One region of the Streptomyces sp. NPDC051219 genome, then DNA from elsewhere that is predicted to be linked to it. Evidence: riboswitches for the same ligand, from Rfam matches in the RefSeq annotation. Region 1 holds a riboswitch; each other region holds the start of a gene.
The links. Region 1 has a riboswitch for thiamine pyrophosphate ahead of AB0M62_RS20505 (thiamine ABC transporter substrate-binding protein). Riboswitches for the same ligand answer to the same signal wherever they lie in the genome.

Region 1 (5,096 bases):
TGCGTACGGTCCAGGCGTGCACCGCGAGGACCGCGCCGACCGCCGCGAACTGCACCAGCGTCAGCACGGCGGCGGTGGGCAGGTCGAGCAGCTGCGCGGTCTGCCGGTAGATCTCCACCTCCAGCGTCGAGAACGCCGGGCCGCCCAGGATCTGGACGACTCCGAAAGAGGTGAAGGTGAAGAGGAAGACCATGAGCGCGGCGGCGGCCACGGCGGGGCCGAGCGCGGGCAGCGTCACTCGCCGCCAGGCCGCGAAGCGGCCGGCGCCGAGCACCCGGGCGGCTTCCTCCTGGCGCGGGTCGAGCTGGGACCAGAGACCTCCGACGGTCCGGACGACCACGGCGTAGTTGAAGAACACGTGCGCCAGCAGAATCGCCCACACCGTGGTGTCGAGCCGTACGCCCCAGGTCTCGTCCAGCAGGCCGCCGCGCCCCAGCAGGGCGAGGAACGCGGAGCCGGCCACGACCGTCGGCAGCACGAAGGGCACGGTCACGACCGCCCGCAGGAGCTGCTTGCCGGGGAAGTCGAAGCGGGCGAAGACATAGGCGCCGGGGAGCGCGAGGAGCAGTGTCAGCCCCGTGGACGCGAGCGCCTGCCACGTGGTGAACCACAGCACCTGGACGATGCCCGGCTCGCTCACCACCTCGCCGATCCGCCCGAACCGCCAGACGCCGTCGGCCTTCAGTCCACGGGCGACGATCGCAGTCACGGGATAGGCGAAGAAGACCGCGAAGAACGCGACGGGCACGGCCATCAGGCCGAGCCGCGCCGCGCTCCCGCGTCCGGCCCTCGCCGCGCCGGCGGGCCGGACGGCCTCGTCGGCCTTGTCAGTCCCTACTTCAGGACGAGCGAGGACCATGACTTGACCCACTGCTCACGGTTCTCGGCGATCTTCTCCGGAGCCACGGTCTCGGGCTTCTCGATCACCACACCGTGCTTGGTGAACAGCTCGGGCAGCTGGGCGTCCTTGACCACCGGGTTCACGAACATGTTGAGCGGCATGTCCTCCTGGAACTTCTTGCTCACCAGGAAGTCCAGCAGTGCCTTGCCGCCGGCCTCGTTCTTCGCGCCCTTCAGCAGGCCCGCGAACTCCGTCTGCCGGAAGCAGGTGCCGGTGGAGACACCGGTCGGGGCTTCCTGCGGCTGCGGCTCGGAGTACAGCACCTCGACCGGCGGGCTGGACGCGTACGAGACGACGAGCGGCCGGTCGCCCTTGGCCTTCTTGCCGCCGGCGGAGCCGGAGAAGCGCTCGTTGTACGCCTGCTCCCAGCCGTCGACGACCTCGACGCCGTTGGCCTTGAGCTTCTTCCAGTAGTCCTGCCAGCCGTCGTCGCCGTACCTGCCGGCGGTGGCGAGCAGGAAGCCGAGACCGGGCGAGGACGTCGCGGCGTTCTCGGTGACGAGCAGGTTCTTGTACTCGGGCTTGATCAGGTCGTCGAAGGACTGCGGCGGGGCGAGCTTCCTGTCCGCGAAATACTTCTTGTCGTAGTTGACGCAGATGTCACCGGTGTCGACGGGCGTGACGCGGTGCTGCTCCCGGTCGAGCTGGAGCTCCGCGGCGACCCGGTCCAGACCCTGCGCCTCGTACGAGGTGAAGAGGCCGTTGTCGAGGGCGCGCGAGAGCAGCGTGTTGTCGACGCCGAAGAAGACGTCGCCGCGCGGGGAGCCCTTGGTGAGGATCTCCTGGTTGAGGGCGGCGCCCGCGTCGCCGCTCTTCAGCACCTTGACCGTGAAGCCGGTCTCCTTGGTGAACTCCTTCAGCACGGCCGGGGAGGCGAGGAAGGAGTCGTGGCTGACGAGAGTGACGGTCCCGGACTTCGAGCCGCCGTCCGTGGCGGAGTCCTTGGACTCCCCGCAGGCGGCGAGCGTCGAGGCGCCGACAGCGGCGGCTATGGCGGTAGCCGCCAGCTTCTTGGTGGTGCTCACTGAAATTCCTCCTGGGGTGACCAGGAAGAGACGCGGCCCCGCTCACACGAGGTGAGCAGGGCGCAACAGCTTGAGTGATGACCGAACTTCCTACCCAGAATGACCTGGGCAAGGTTCAGAGGGTCTGCGACCTGACGGTTGTCGCACTCTCAGCGCTGTGGCGCTCCCCTGTCGGAATATGCAAATGTCCGACGTCAGACTACCGCTCGGACGCCGCGAGCTGGCCGCACGCTCCGTCGATCTCCTGGCCCCGGGTGTCCCGCACGGTCACGGGGACGCCGTGGGCCGCGATGGCCTCGACGAACGCCTTCTCGTCCTCGGGCCGGGAGGCGGTCCACTTGGACCCCGGCGTCGGATTCAGCGGGATGAGGTTCACATGGACCCGCTTGCCCTTGAGCAGCCGGCCGAGCAGGTCGCCCCGCCACGCCTGGTCGTTGATGTCGCGGATCAGGGCGTACTCGATGGAGATCCGGCGGCCGGACTTCTCGGCGTACTCCCAGGCGGCGTCCAGCACCTCACGTACCTTCCACCGCGTGTTCACGGGCACCAGGGTGTCGCGCAGCTCGTCGTCCGGGGCGTGCAGGGAGACCGCGAGACGGCACTTGAAGCCCTCGTCGGCGAAGCGCAGCATGGCCGGGACCAGGCCGACGGTCGAGACCGTGATGCCGCGCTGGGACAGGCCCAGGCCGTCCGGCTCCGGGTCGGTCAGCCGACGGACGGCACCGACGACCCGCTTGTAGTTGGCGAGCGGCTCGCCCATCCCCATGAAGACGATGTTGGAGAGCCGCGCCGGGCCGCCCGGGACCTCGCCGTCGCGCAGGGCGCGCATGCCGTCCACGATCTGGTGCACGATCTCGGCGGTGGACAGGTTGCGATCGAGGCCCGCCTGTCCGGTCGCGCAGAACGGGCAGTTCATTCCGCAGCCGGCCTGCGAGGAGATGCACATCGTCACCCGGTCCGGGTAGCGCATTAGGACCGACTCGACGAGCGTCCCGTCATGCAGCTTCCAGAGCGTCTTGCGGGTGGTGTCGTTGTCGCAGCTGATGTGCCGCACCACATTCATCAGGTCCGGCAGCAGCTCGCTCTGGAGCCTCCCCCGCGCCGCGGCGGGGATGTCGGTCCACTCGGCCGGGTCGTGCGCGTACCGCGCGAAGTAGTGCTGCGACAGCTGCTTGGCCCGGAACGGCTTCTCGCCGATCGCGGCCACGGCCTCGCGGCGTTCGGCGGGCGTGAGGTCGGCGAGGTGCCGCGGGGGCTTCTTGGCTCCCCGAGGCGCGACGAAAGTGAGTTCTCCAGGTACAGGCATGGTTCATCCAGTGTCGCAGATCAACTTGGGGCGCCCAGGTCAGAGGGGTGAGCGGCCGGTCACTCGCGGTCGCCCTCCGTCATAGTCGGCCAACCTCGCACGGCCCAGGGACGGCCCAGATAGCGGTTCGCAAGCAGGTGACGTCAACGTACGGGTACGCGTGGAACCCGCGTCACTGTCCTGTGTGGCCTACGTGGGAACAACGACAAGGACACCGCGACGCCGCGGAAGTCGACGGGTGCGACGGCGGACACGTGCTCATACCACTCGACCCGCGTCGGCTACAAGATGTGCTGACCGGCCGCCCGTAGATCGCCTGCAAAAGCGCCCGCCCTTCACCGGGGGCGGGCGCTTCGCTATGCGGGGTCGTACTGGTGCCGTCGGCCGCCGCGCCATTCGATGAGCACCGAGTGGATGAGCTCCTCCGGCTCCTCGGCTCCGGCCCGGCGCAGGAACTCGGCGAGGTCGGCGTCGCTGTAGGCGATGCCGAGGATTTCCCCGTCGATGCGCACGCGCCGGCCGCCGGTGGGTGACGGCGGGTAGACGATGACGGGCATGGCGACCATGGGTCAGCGCTTTTGCTACATGGCTTCCCTTTGCGGGCGGAGGTCGTGCACTTTGGCGGTGAGGGTGCCGTCGTGCTGCTCGTAGTGGGAGAGTGCCAGCCCGAGGCCGAAGAAGGTGGGCGCCCATTCGCCAACGAATATTCCCCACCGGTCGGCGCGGGCGAGGCCGGTTCCGGGTTCGGCGGTGAGTGATACGGCCCAGGTGGCGATGGATAGGCCGATGGACAGGAACGCCGCGGTGTAGGCGTGTTCGCTGCGTATGCCTTTCTCATGCATCATCTGGATCATCGTGGTTCTCCTGGTCTGTGAGGGGGCACGGCACCTCCACCAGAGTCACCCGGCTGGCGGACACTCGCACCTGGAGGCCGGTGTGCAGATCCTGCACACGCCCTCAACGCCCGCCTACTCCAGGATTGCAAACCAACTCGGTCGGGGGCCTTTCTTACACGGGAAGACACGACCACCTTCTGATCCGTAGCTCTAGCTACTAGCCAGACAGTGCGCGACCTCGCGGAGTGGTCGTCATCGGTCATCGTCGGCCACTGCCGAGCGGCCTTGAGCCCGGTCGGGCACTGAGGGTCACACGTGGGTCGCCTGGCTACGCAAGAGCGCCCGAATGGCGCCATATAGGCAGTCCGAATAATCATTTTATATCGGATTTAACTGCACCTCGCCGGGTACCTGAGGGTTCTAGAACCTGCTCAAAGTAGGAGGCGATCTTGTCCAGCTCCGTTCACCCGACCATAGAATCCCACCCCGACATCCAGGAGTTGCGTGCCCGTCATGAGCGGGCAGCGACGACACCGCGGGCACAGGCGATCGAAGCCATGGGCTTGATTACCGGCCTATACCTCGCCGCCTCGCCTTGGATCTTGGGCTTTAACGATTTCTCCACTCTGGCCGTCACCAACCTGATCACGGGTCTGGCGTATGCGCTGCTCATGGGCGGTTTCGGGCACGCCTACGAGCGCACGCACAGCATGGCCTGGGCTGCTGCCGCACTCGGCGCATGGACCGTCGTCGCACCTTGGGTTGTGGCAGGTGACGTCGACACCGCTCGGACCGTTACCAACAACATCATCGTCGGCCTGCTCGCCCTGATGCTGGCGCTCGCCGCTGCTTCCGCAGCAAGCATGCGTTCTGCCGAACGTGGGCGTCGTGCCGCATCGGGGTACGGTGCGCGCACCTGAGCGGCGATACCCGAAGTGCCCCACCGCAACTGGAGTGGGGCACTCTCCGGCGCGCTCTGACGATGGCGGACAGCTGGCGACGAGGTCGGCTGCGGGCCAGCAGATCTC
Region 2 (5,096 bases), on a different contig from region 1:
TTACATCCTCAAGCTGCTCACCCCGGAGCCGGCGTTCGCGGACACAATGATCACCACGGGCTGGCTCTTCGGCGGCCTCACCGCGGCGGCCATCCTCGTCGCCGCGGTCGGCCTGCTGCTCACCGCGTTGCGCAACAGCGAGACAGAGGTGGTGGCGAACGAGTCGGACGAGCTCCCCGACGAGGTCTTCCGGGCCCGCGAGGCCTGGCGCAACGCCCTGCTCGAGCGCGGCATCCTGCCGTTCCTGCGCGACGCCCTGGCGGACCCCAGCACCGACCCGGCCGCCTCCGCCCCACGCCGCCCCGTGGGCCGTATCCCGAACCTGGGTTACAGCCGCCCGGATTTCACCAGTCCTGGTCCGGACGGCGGCCCGTCGGCGGGGCGCCCGAGCTACAGCAGTCCGGACTTCACCAGCCCGGACTTCGGCGGCCCGGAACACCAGCCGGACTGAGGGAAGACCGGCGAAGACCGGGCCGGCGGAGACAGGGCCGGCGAGGACAGGGCCGACGGGGGTGGCCGCGTCCACGAGCCGGGGCACCCCCTGCTGTCGCCCCGCGGCGGCACGTGCATGATGGCGGTGCCGGCCCGAGTGGTGGCCGCCGCCAGTGACCGCCGGGGAGCCTGTTGAGTACCGAAGGCCTGCCCGAGGCCGCCCCGGCCCAGTGGGACGTCCCGCCGCGGCGGAAGTGGCAGCTGCCGCTGGTCGGTGGCTGCGCGGCAGCCCTGGGCTGCGGGCTGTTGCTGGCGCTCACGCCCGCCGTGCTGCTCGGCCTGATGGTCCTCGGGCGGTACCTGTTTCCGCCGCCGGTGCCCCTCGGTGACCCGCTCGTGCTCACGCAGGCGGAACTGGTCGGCGCCTGGCAGGACGAGGAGGGCGGGACTCTCGCCCTGGCTCCGGACATGACATTCACGGCGGCCGGGGTCTGCACGGCCGACGAGCCCGTCGTCCTCGCACCGGGTCCGGGCACCTGGCGGCACGACGAATGGGCGTTGCCGGACGACGATGCCCCGGCCACCCAAGTCGATTTTGACTACAACGACGAATTCTTCTCGTACGAAGCGATCGGCACCCAGGACGCCCCGGCGCTGTGGACGTACGTCGGCGACCCCGACAGCGGTGAACTCTGCGTCCTGACCCGGAAGTGACCCGCAAGGCACCGGTATACGCCCCCGAATGACAGGGAAGTGAGCCGACCCGGACCGCCTTTTTCGCGGCGCGGCCCGGGCCCTGGCTCCCGGGTCAGTCCGCGAGCGGCAGGTAGACGCGGTTGCCCGCCGCCGCGAACTCCGCCGACTTCTCCGCCATCCCGGCCTCGATCTCGTCGGTCTGCAGGGCGTCGCCGTGCCGGCGCCGGATGTCCTGGGAGATCTTCATCGAGCAGAACTTCGGCCCGCACATCGAGCAGAAGTGCGCCGTCTTCGCCGGTTCGGCGGGCAGTGTCTCGTCGTGGAACTCACGGGCCGTGTCCGGGTCGAGAGCCAGGTTGAACTGGTCCTCCCACCGGAACTCGAACCGCGCGTCCGACAGCGCGTCGTCCCATTCCTGCGCGCCGGGGTGCCCCTTCGCCAGGTCCGCCGCGTGCGCCGCGATCTTGTACGTGATGACGCCGGTCTTCACGTCGTCGCGGTCCGGCAGGCCCAGGTGCTCCTTGGGCGTGACGTAACACAGCATCGCCGTACCCCACCAGGCGATCATCGCGGCCCCGATGCCGGACGTGATGTGGTCGTACGCCGGGGCGACATCGGTGGTCAGGGGGCCCAGAGTGTAGAACGGCGCCTCCTCGCAGATTTCCTGCTGGAGGTCGATGTTCTCCTTGATCTTGTGCATCGGGACGTGACCGGGGCCCTCGATCATCGTCTGTACGTTGTGCCGCTTGGCGATGGTGTTGAGCTCACCCAGCGTGCGCAGCTCCGCGAACTGCGCCTCGTCGTTGGCGTCGGCGATCGATCCGGGGCGCAGGCCGTCACCGAGGGAGTACGTGACGTCGTACGCGGCGAGGATCGCGCAGAGCTCGTCGAAGTTCTCGTACAGGAACGACTCCTTGTGGTGCGCCAGGCACCAGGCGGCCATGATCGAGCCGCCGCGCGAGACGATGCCGGTTTTGCGGCGCGCGGTCAGCGGCACGTACCGCAGAAGCACACCGGCATGGACCGTCATGTAGTCGACACCCTGCTCGGCCTGCTCGATGACCGTGTCCTTGTAGATCTCCCAGGTCAGCTCCTCGGCCTTGCCGTCGACCTTCTCCAGAGCCTGGTAGAGCGGAACGGTGCCGATCGGCACGGGAGAGTTGCGCAGCACCCACTCGCGGGTGGTGTGGATGTTGCGGCCGGTGGAGAGGTCCATGACGGTGTCCGCGCCCCACTTCGTCGCCCACGTCATCTTCTCCACCTCCTCTTCGATGGAGGACGTGACGGCCGAGTTCCCGATGTTGGCGTTGACCTTGACCAGGAACCGCTTGCCGATGATCATCGGCTCGATCTCCGGGTGGTTCACGTTGGCAGGCAGCACGGCCCGGCCGGCCGCGATCTCCTCCCGTACGACCTCGGGAGAGACGTTTTCGCGGATCGCGACGTACTCCATCTCCGGAGTGATCTCGCCCCGGCGCGCGTACGCGAGTTGCGTCACCGCCTGCCCGTCCCGGCCCCGCCGCGGCTGGCGCGGGCGGCCGGGGAAGACCGCGTCGAGGTTGCGCAGGCCCCCGCGCGGCGAGGTGTGCTTGATGCCGTCGTCCTCGGGACGGACCGGGCGCCCCGCGTACTCCTCGGTGTCGCCGCGGCCGACGATCCAGTTCTCCCGCAGCGGCGGCAGCCCGCGGCGGACGTCGGTTTCGACGGTGGGGTCGGTGTACGGACCGGACGTGTCGTACAGCGTCACGTCCTTGCCGTTGGTGAGGTGCACCTGACGTACCGGCACGCGGAGGTCGGGGCGCGAGCCCGTGACGTATCCCTTGTGCCAGCCCGGCTTGCGTTCCGCCGGATCGGCGGCAGGCGTGCGTGCATCCTGAATGGTCATGAGACCTACTCCCTACGCCGGCATTACCCGGTAACAGGTTCGGCGGTCGGCGCAGCTTCGTCAGCGCCCTCTCAGCCCGGTGCTCCGAGCTCCCGCGTGTGCAAAGGTGCCCCCACGCTAGCGTCCTCTCTGGCGTGCTGAACAGTGGACCCCCTGTGTTCTTGCGATGATCGGTCGGTGACCTCCTTGCCCCCGCCCCCACCAGAGCCCCATGGCCACCCGCACGGCCACTCCCACGGCCACGGTCCTGCGGCTCCCGTCTCGCAGCACCTGCGCAAGGTCATCGCCGCTGTTCTGATCCCGTTCGCCACCGCGGTCCTCGTCGGTCTGGTGGTGCTCTGGCCAGGCGGTGCGCCCGCGCACGAGCGCACCGGTGTGGGTTTCGACCGCCAGACGCAGCAGGGCACGGTCACCAAGGTCGAGAAAGTCGACTGCAAGGACGTCAACGCCGCGCAGGTCCCACCGACAGGCGACACGTCGACGCCCGAGGGCCGCGAGGCGCAGCAGGCCCAGAACGGGGAGTGCGCGAGAGCGACGATCAAGGTGACCACCGGCGAGGACAAGGGCCGCACCTTCGTCGAGATCATCCAGCCTGACGCGCCGCGGCAGTTGACCGAGGGACAGGGCGTGGTGGTGGCGTACGCGCCGGACGCACCCCGCGACCTTCAGTACTCGGTGACCGATGTGAACCGGAAGGTCCCGTTGGCGGTGCTGGCGGGGATCTTCGCCGTCGCCGTGGTCGCAGTCGGCCGGCTGCGCGGCCTGTTCGCGCTGATCGCGCTCGTGGTCAGCTTCGCCATCCTGACGCTCTTCATCCTCCCGGCGATTCTGCAGGGCTCCGATCCGCTGATCGTCGCGGTGGTCGGGGCGAGCGCGATCATGTTGATCGCGCTGTACGTGTGCCACGGCTTTACGGCCCGTACGTCCGTCGCCGTCATCGGCACACTGATCTCGCTGCTGCTGATCGGCCTGCTCGGCTCGGGCTTCATCGACTGGGCCAGTCTCACCGGCAACACGGACGACAACACCGGGCTGATTCACGGCCTTTACCCGGACATCGACATGAGCGGCCTGCTGCTCGCGAGCGTCATCATCGGTTCGCTCGGCGTACTGGACGATGTGACGGTCACTCAGACGTCGGCGGTATGGGAACTGCGCCAGGCCGACCCGACGATGGGTCCGCGCGCCCTCTACCGGGCCGGCATCCGGATCGGCCGGGACCACATCGCGTCCGTCGTCAACACGCTCGTGCTGGCCTACGCGGGCGCGGCGCTGCCGCTGCTGCTGCTCTTCTCGATCGCGCAGAGCAGTGTGGGGACCGTTGCCAACAGCGAGCTGGTGGCGGAGGAGATCGTACGGACCCTCGTCGGATCCATCGGCCTCGTGGCCTCGGTGCCGGTGACGACGGCCTTGGCGGCGTTGGTGGTGTCCGCCGACCGCCCGGCTTCCGACAGCGCCCTGGGATCCGGGGGCGCGCCGGGATCCGGGGGCGCGTCGGGATCCGGGGGCGCGTCGGCCTCTGCCCCCCCGCCGAGGCGTGGGGGCAGAGGCCGGCGCCGCAAGGCCTGAAGTGCCGGTCCGGGCACAGTCCGGGAGGCGAGCGCGTGGCGGCGTGGCGAGGCGAGGGCGCAATCAGCCCGCGTTCTGCTCCTCCGCGTCCTCGGCGAGGATCCGTACGAGCGCGTCGTCGAGGTTTCCCTCGAAGTCCCCGAGCGCGCGCTCCTGCCCCAGGGGCACGAGCCGGTCGGTACGGTCGAGGAACGCGATCAGGGGCGCGGCGCCCACCCGGAACCGGGCCCGGTCCGGGCCGACCTGGAGCAGGATGTGTACGTCGGGGAGGTAGGCGGCGACCGGGGAGCCCGCCCGGATTTCGGCCGGGGTTTCGGCCGGGATACCCGCCGGGACGATGTGGACATCGCCTTCCCCACAGGGCCCGTTGACGCCGTCGAGGAGCAATTCGCGGCCGAAAGCCCAGGTCACCGGGTCGTCGCCGGGAAGGCGGAAGGTCAGCCGGACGGCGTACGGGTCGCTCGCGTCGTACCGCAGATCCACCGGAATCCGGAACGAGAGCTCCTCCGAGACG
Region 3 (5,096 bases), on a different contig from region 1:
GTCCTCCGCCATCAACCGCGCGCACAACTCCGTGGCGTACTCGATCCCGACCGAGCGTACAGCGGCCGGGTCGTCCTTGACAGCGAGGATCCTGTCTGCGAGCTCGGGCGGGAACGCGGCATTGCTGAGCTGGGCAAACCGCTCGATCTGCCGGACGTTCGTGACCGGCATGATCTCCGGGATGATCGGCGTCGTGCAGCCCGCGGCGGCCACTCGGTCGCGCAGCCGCAGATAGTCCTCGGCGTAGAAGAACATCTGCGTGATGGCGAAATCAGCCCCGGCACGGCACTTGTCCACGAAGTGGCGGACGTCCGTGTCCCAGTCCGTGGACCGCGGGTGCATCTCCGGGTAGGCGGCGACGCCCACACAGAAGTCGCCCGACTCCTTGATGAGCCGGACCAGTTCCGCGGCGTACGTCACACCCTCCGGGTGCGGCACCCACTCGCCCAGCGGGTCACCGGGCGGGTCACCTCGAAGCGCCAGCATGTTCCGGATGCCGGCGTCCGCGTACTGCCCGATGACGTTGCGCAGTTCGGCGAGCGAGTGGTTGACGGCGGTGAGGTGGGCGACCGGGGTGAGCGTGGTGTCGGTCGCGATGCGTTCGGTGGCGCGGACCGTGCCCTCACGTGAGGTGCCGCCCGCTCCGTATGTCACGGAGACGAAGGTCGGCGCGACGGCCTCGATGCGGCGGATGGCATTCCACAGCGTCCGCTCACCCTTCTCGGTTTTGGGGGCTGCGAACTCGAAGGAATACGACTGCTTGCCGGATGCAAGCAGGTCACGGACTGTGCGTGCACGGTCCGTCCTGGTGGAAGCGGTGCCTAGGGCCATACGGGAAGGTTAGCCAGGGTCACCCGCAGCCCCAAGAATTCAGGCTGATATGCACGGTTTGTCGGCTTTCCGTCCACCTGTTGGACATACGTGAGACGGCTACGCGCTCCGCGCCGCGACCCGCTTGGCGAGCTCCGCCGCCGCCGCGCCCGGGTCCTCCGCCTCGGTGATCGCCCGCACGACGACGACCCGCCGGGCGCCCGCGTCCAGCACCTCGTCCAGGTTCCCCGCGTCGATCCCGCCGATCGCGAACCAGGGCCGGTCCTGGCGGAGCGAGGCCGCGTACCGCACGAGGCCGAGACCGGGCGCGTACCGCCCCGGCTTGGTCGGGGTGGGCCAGCAGGGGCCCGTGCAGAAGTAGTCCACGCCGGGCTCCGCGGCCGCCGCGTCCACCTCGGACTCGGCGTGCGTGGAACGGCCGATCAGTACGTCGGGGCCGAGGATCGCGCGCGCGGCCGGGACCGGGAGGTCGCCCTGCCCCAGGTGCAGCACCTCGGAGCCGACGGCGTGGGCGACGTCGGCGCGGTCGTTCACGGAGAGCAGCTTGCCGTGCCGGCGGCAGGCGTCGGCGAAGGCCTGGAGGTGTTCCAGCTCCTCGCCGGCCTCCATCCCCTTGTCGCGCAACTGCACGATGTCCACGCCGGAGGACAGCACGGCGTCGAGGAACTGGGGAAGGTCGCCCTGGCGCTTGCGCGCGTCCGTGCACAGGTACAGCCGGGCGTCGGACAGCAGTGCGCGTGCGGTGGACATGGAGACGTTCCCCCCGTGGCGGGCGGTGTACGGACCGGGGGCCGGCCCGCACACCGCGGGTGTCGGATCAGTCAGACGGCGAGCGCCTGGGCGCGGCGCTTCACCTCCGTGCCGCGATTCTCGCTCAGGGCCTGCGCGGGCGTGCCCGGCAGGGTCGGGTCGGGGGTGAAGAGCCACTCCAGCATCTCTGCGTCGCTGTAGCCGTCGTCCCTCAGGAGCGTCAGGGTCCCCGCGAGGCCCTTGACGACCTTGTTGCCGTCGACAAAGGCGGCGGGCACCTGAAGCGCCCGGTTCTCACCACGGCGCACCGCGATCAGCTGGCCCTCCTTGACCAGCTGCCGGACGCGCGTCACCTCGACATCGAGCATTTCCGCGATGTCGGGCAGGTGGAGCCAGGCGGGGACGAGAGCATCGATCTTTGCGTCAATCTCGGTCACGGGACAAGCCTGCCATCCCGGACTGACAGTGGGTAGCCAGGGAGGGCGGACGGGGCGTCGCAGCGGGGGTCGCAGGTGTCGCCACGCCCTCGCGAGCATCAGCGAACGGCGGACTTAAGCGGTACGGACGGGTCGGCGGCACGCTCCGGATCGAGCCGCAGCCCGGCCTCGATCAGCCTGCGCCCCTGGGCGAGGTCACGCGGGCGGCCCACGGCGAGCAGAGCGACGAACACGCCGTCCCGCAGCCAGCAGACCGACCAGGCGGCCCCGGCGGGATCCCCGCGCCACAGCATCGTGTCGGCGGCGCCGTGATGGCCGGCGTACTGCACGAACCTGCCGAACTGCTCCGACCAGAAGTACGGGACGGGGTCGTAGACCTCCGGCACACCGCCGGTCGCATCCGCGAGGATGTTGGCGGCGACCGTCCGCGGCCCCTGGAGTGCGTTGTCCCAGTGGTGGACGAGCAGCCGCTCGCCGTAGCGCGCGGACGGGAAGGAGGCGCAGTCCCCCACGGCGTACACATCGGGCAGCGAGGTGCGCAGCCGCTCGTCGGCGGTGACGGAACCGTCCGGCCCGAGCGCGATGCCCGATCCGGCCAGCCAGCCGGTCGCGGGCCGGGCACCGATACCCACGACCACGGCTCCGGCGGCGAGCCGGGTCTCCCCCTCCGGCCCTCCCGCCGTCCCAGCGTCCGGACCGCCGCCCGCCTCTCCGTCCGGCCCTTCGGGACGCGGGGGCGGTGTTGCTCCCGCCGCGAGGACCACCGAGCCCGGCTCGATACGCGCGACCCGCACCCCGGTGAGCAGACGTGCGCCGCTGTCCGCGTACCAGCCGGCCATGGGAGCGGCGACCTCGGCGGGCAGCGCACCGGCGAGCGGCCGGTCTGCCGCTTCCACGACGGTCACCGCGCAGCCGGCCTCCCGGGCCGCCGTCGCGAACTCCGCACCGATCCAGCCCGCCCCGACGACCACGATCTCGTGCTGCTCGGCGAGCACCGGCCGCAGCCGCTCCGCGTCGTCGAGGGTGCGCAGCAGATGGACCCCGGGCACTCCCTCGCCGCCCGGCAGTGTGACCGGTTCCGCGCCGGTGGCGATGACCAGCACGTCGTACGGCACCGGCCCGGCCGGGGTGTCGATCTCGTGCGCCGCCGCACGCAGGCGGGTCACCTCACGCCCGAGCCGGAGCTCGATGGCCAGCGCCTCGAAGTCCACGTCGAACGCGGATCCCTCCGCCTTGCCCAGCAATACCGCCTTGGAAAGCGGAGGCCGGTCGTACGGCTGGTGCGGCTCGGCTCCCAGCAGGACGACCGACCCGGTGAAACCCAGTTCGCGCAGGGCCACGGCGGTCTGCACACCTGCCATTCCGGCTCCGACGACGACGATGCGCTGCTCTGCCTGCCTCTGCTCGCTCACCCGATCACCTTACGCATCTGACGAAACGTCAGGAAGGGGGGCTCCCCACCGCACCGTGAGCGGCTCCCTTACTGCGCGCTGACCCCGGGGGTTAGTCTGGCCGACGAAAACCACTCGCGGGAGTCCGGACGCACCGGGCTGAGAGGGAGGCTGGGACGGCCTCCGACCGTACGAACCTGATCCGGGTCATGCCGGCGAAGGGAGGGGCTGGACGCCCATGCACGCATCTTGGAAGGGATCCGACGTCCTGGTCATCGGGGGCGGGATCATCGGTCTGGTCACGGCTTGGCGGGCGGCTCTCGGCGGGCTGCGCACCGCCGTGGCCGACCCGGATCCGGGCGGCGGAGCCGCCCAGGTCGCGGCCGGCATGCTCGCCGCCGTCACCGAACTCCACTACGGCGAGGAGACCCTCCTCGGGCTCAACCTGGCCTCCGCGCAGCGCTACCCGGGGTTCGCGGCCGAACTCGCCGAGGCGAGCGGCCAGGACATCGGCTTCCGGGCCTGCGGCACGCTCGCCGTGGCGCTCGACGCCGACGACCGGGCGCATCTCCGCGAACTCCATGCCCTCCAGAGGCGCTGCGGGCTCGAGTCGGAGTGGCTCACCGGCCGCGAGTGCCGTCGCCTGGAACCGATGCTCGCGCCCGGTGTGCGCGGGGGCCTCCGTGTGGACGGCGACCACCAGGTCGACCCGCGCCGGCTCGCGGCCGCCCTCCTGACCGCGTGCGAGCGGGCCGGGGTGGTCTTCCACCGCGTCTCGGTCGCGCGCCTGACGGTGGCGGGCGACCGGGCCCGCGGGGCTGTGCTCTCCGACCGCACCGAGCTCGGCGCCGACCAGGTGGTCCTCGCTGCGGGCAGCCACAGTGGCCGACTGGACGGGGTACCGGCCGAGGTGCTGCCGCCAGTACGTCCCGTCAAGGGCCAGGTCCTGCGGCTGACGGTGCCCCGCCCGTACGCCCCGTTCCTCACCCGGACCGTACGGGCCGTCGTCCGCGGCAGCGACGTCTACCTGGTTCCGCGCGCGAACGGCGAGCTGGTCGTCGGCGCGACCAGCGAGGAACTCGGCTGGGACACGACCGTCACGGCCGGTGGTGTGTACGAGCTCCTGCGCGACGCCCACGAGCTGGTGCCGGGCATCACCGAACTCCCGCTGACCGAGACCAGGGCGGGCCTGCGCCCCGGCTCCCCCGACAACGCGCCGCTGCTCGGCCCCACCGCCCTCCCCGGCCTGCACCTGGCGACCGGGCACTTCCGCAACGGTGTGCTGCTGACGCCGGTCACCGGCGAGGTGATGGCCGCCGTACTGGCCACCGGCGAGCTTCCCGAGATCGCACGCCCTTTCAGCCCCCTCCGATTCTCACCCGCCCCGTCTCCCGTGCGTCAGGAGCAGCCCGTATGACCACGCCTTCGAACGCCGCCCCTTCGAAGACCGCAGGCGTGACGGAGCCCGTGCACGTGTCCGTGAACGGCGAGCCCCGTGACCTCCCCGCCGGAACCACACTCGACGCGCTCGTCTCGGCCCTCACCCAGGCCCGCTCCGGAGTAGCCGCCGCCGTCAACGAGACCGTCGTCCCGCGCGGGCAGTGGCCCGCCACCGCACTCGGCGACGGCGACCGCGTCGAGGTCCTCACCGCAGTCCAGGGGGGCTGACCGCCATGGCCGACGACCT

Region 2: linked by a shared signal. The riboswitch ahead of thiC (phosphomethylpyrimidine synthase ThiC) and the one ahead of AB0M62_RS20505 (thiamine ABC transporter substrate-binding protein) in region 1 are both predicted to bind thiamine pyrophosphate.
Region 3: linked by a shared signal. The riboswitch ahead of thiO (glycine oxidase ThiO) and the one ahead of AB0M62_RS20505 (thiamine ABC transporter substrate-binding protein) in region 1 are both predicted to bind thiamine pyrophosphate.

Annotation. Positions count from the first base shown of each region.
Region 1 is NZ_JBFBAS010000017.1:81,007-86,102, forward strand. Features, by position in the region: gene AB0M62_RS20500 (iron ABC transporter permease) at 1-754, opposite strand, end outside; gene AB0M62_RS20505 (thiamine ABC transporter substrate-binding protein) at 835-1,926, opposite strand; TPP riboswitch at 1,996-2,106, opposite strand; gene rlmN (23S rRNA (adenine(2503)-C(2))-methyltransferase RlmN) at 2,126-3,232, opposite strand; gene AB0M62_RS20515 (hypothetical protein) at 3,589-3,798, opposite strand; gene AB0M62_RS20520 (hypothetical protein) at 3,814-4,086, opposite strand; gene AB0M62_RS20525 (SPW repeat protein) at 4,518-4,988, shown strand.
Region 2 is NZ_JBFBAS010000003.1:221,268-226,363, forward strand. Features, by position in the region: gene AB0M62_RS05995 (hypothetical protein) at 1-451, shown strand, start outside; gene AB0M62_RS06000 (hypothetical protein) at 625-1,146, shown strand; gene thiC (phosphomethylpyrimidine synthase ThiC) at 1,241-3,013, opposite strand; TPP riboswitch at 3,006-3,119, opposite strand; gene AB0M62_RS06010 (YibE/F family protein) at 3,191-4,582, shown strand; gene AB0M62_RS06015 (SsgA family sporulation/cell division regulator) at 4,646-5,096, opposite strand, start outside.
Region 3 is NZ_JBFBAS010000002.1:348,610-353,705, forward strand. Features, by position in the region: gene metF (methylenetetrahydrofolate reductase [NAD(P)H]) at 1-831, opposite strand, end outside; gene thiE (thiamine phosphate synthase) at 931-1,581, opposite strand; gene AB0M62_RS04350 (Rv2175c family DNA-binding protein) at 1,653-2,018, opposite strand; gene AB0M62_RS04355 (FAD-dependent oxidoreductase) at 2,117-3,430, opposite strand; TPP riboswitch at 3,537-3,650, shown strand; gene thiO (glycine oxidase ThiO) at 3,648-4,826, shown strand; gene thiS (sulfur carrier protein ThiS) at 4,823-5,077, shown strand; gene AB0M62_RS04370 (thiazole synthase) at 5,083-5,096, shown strand, end outside.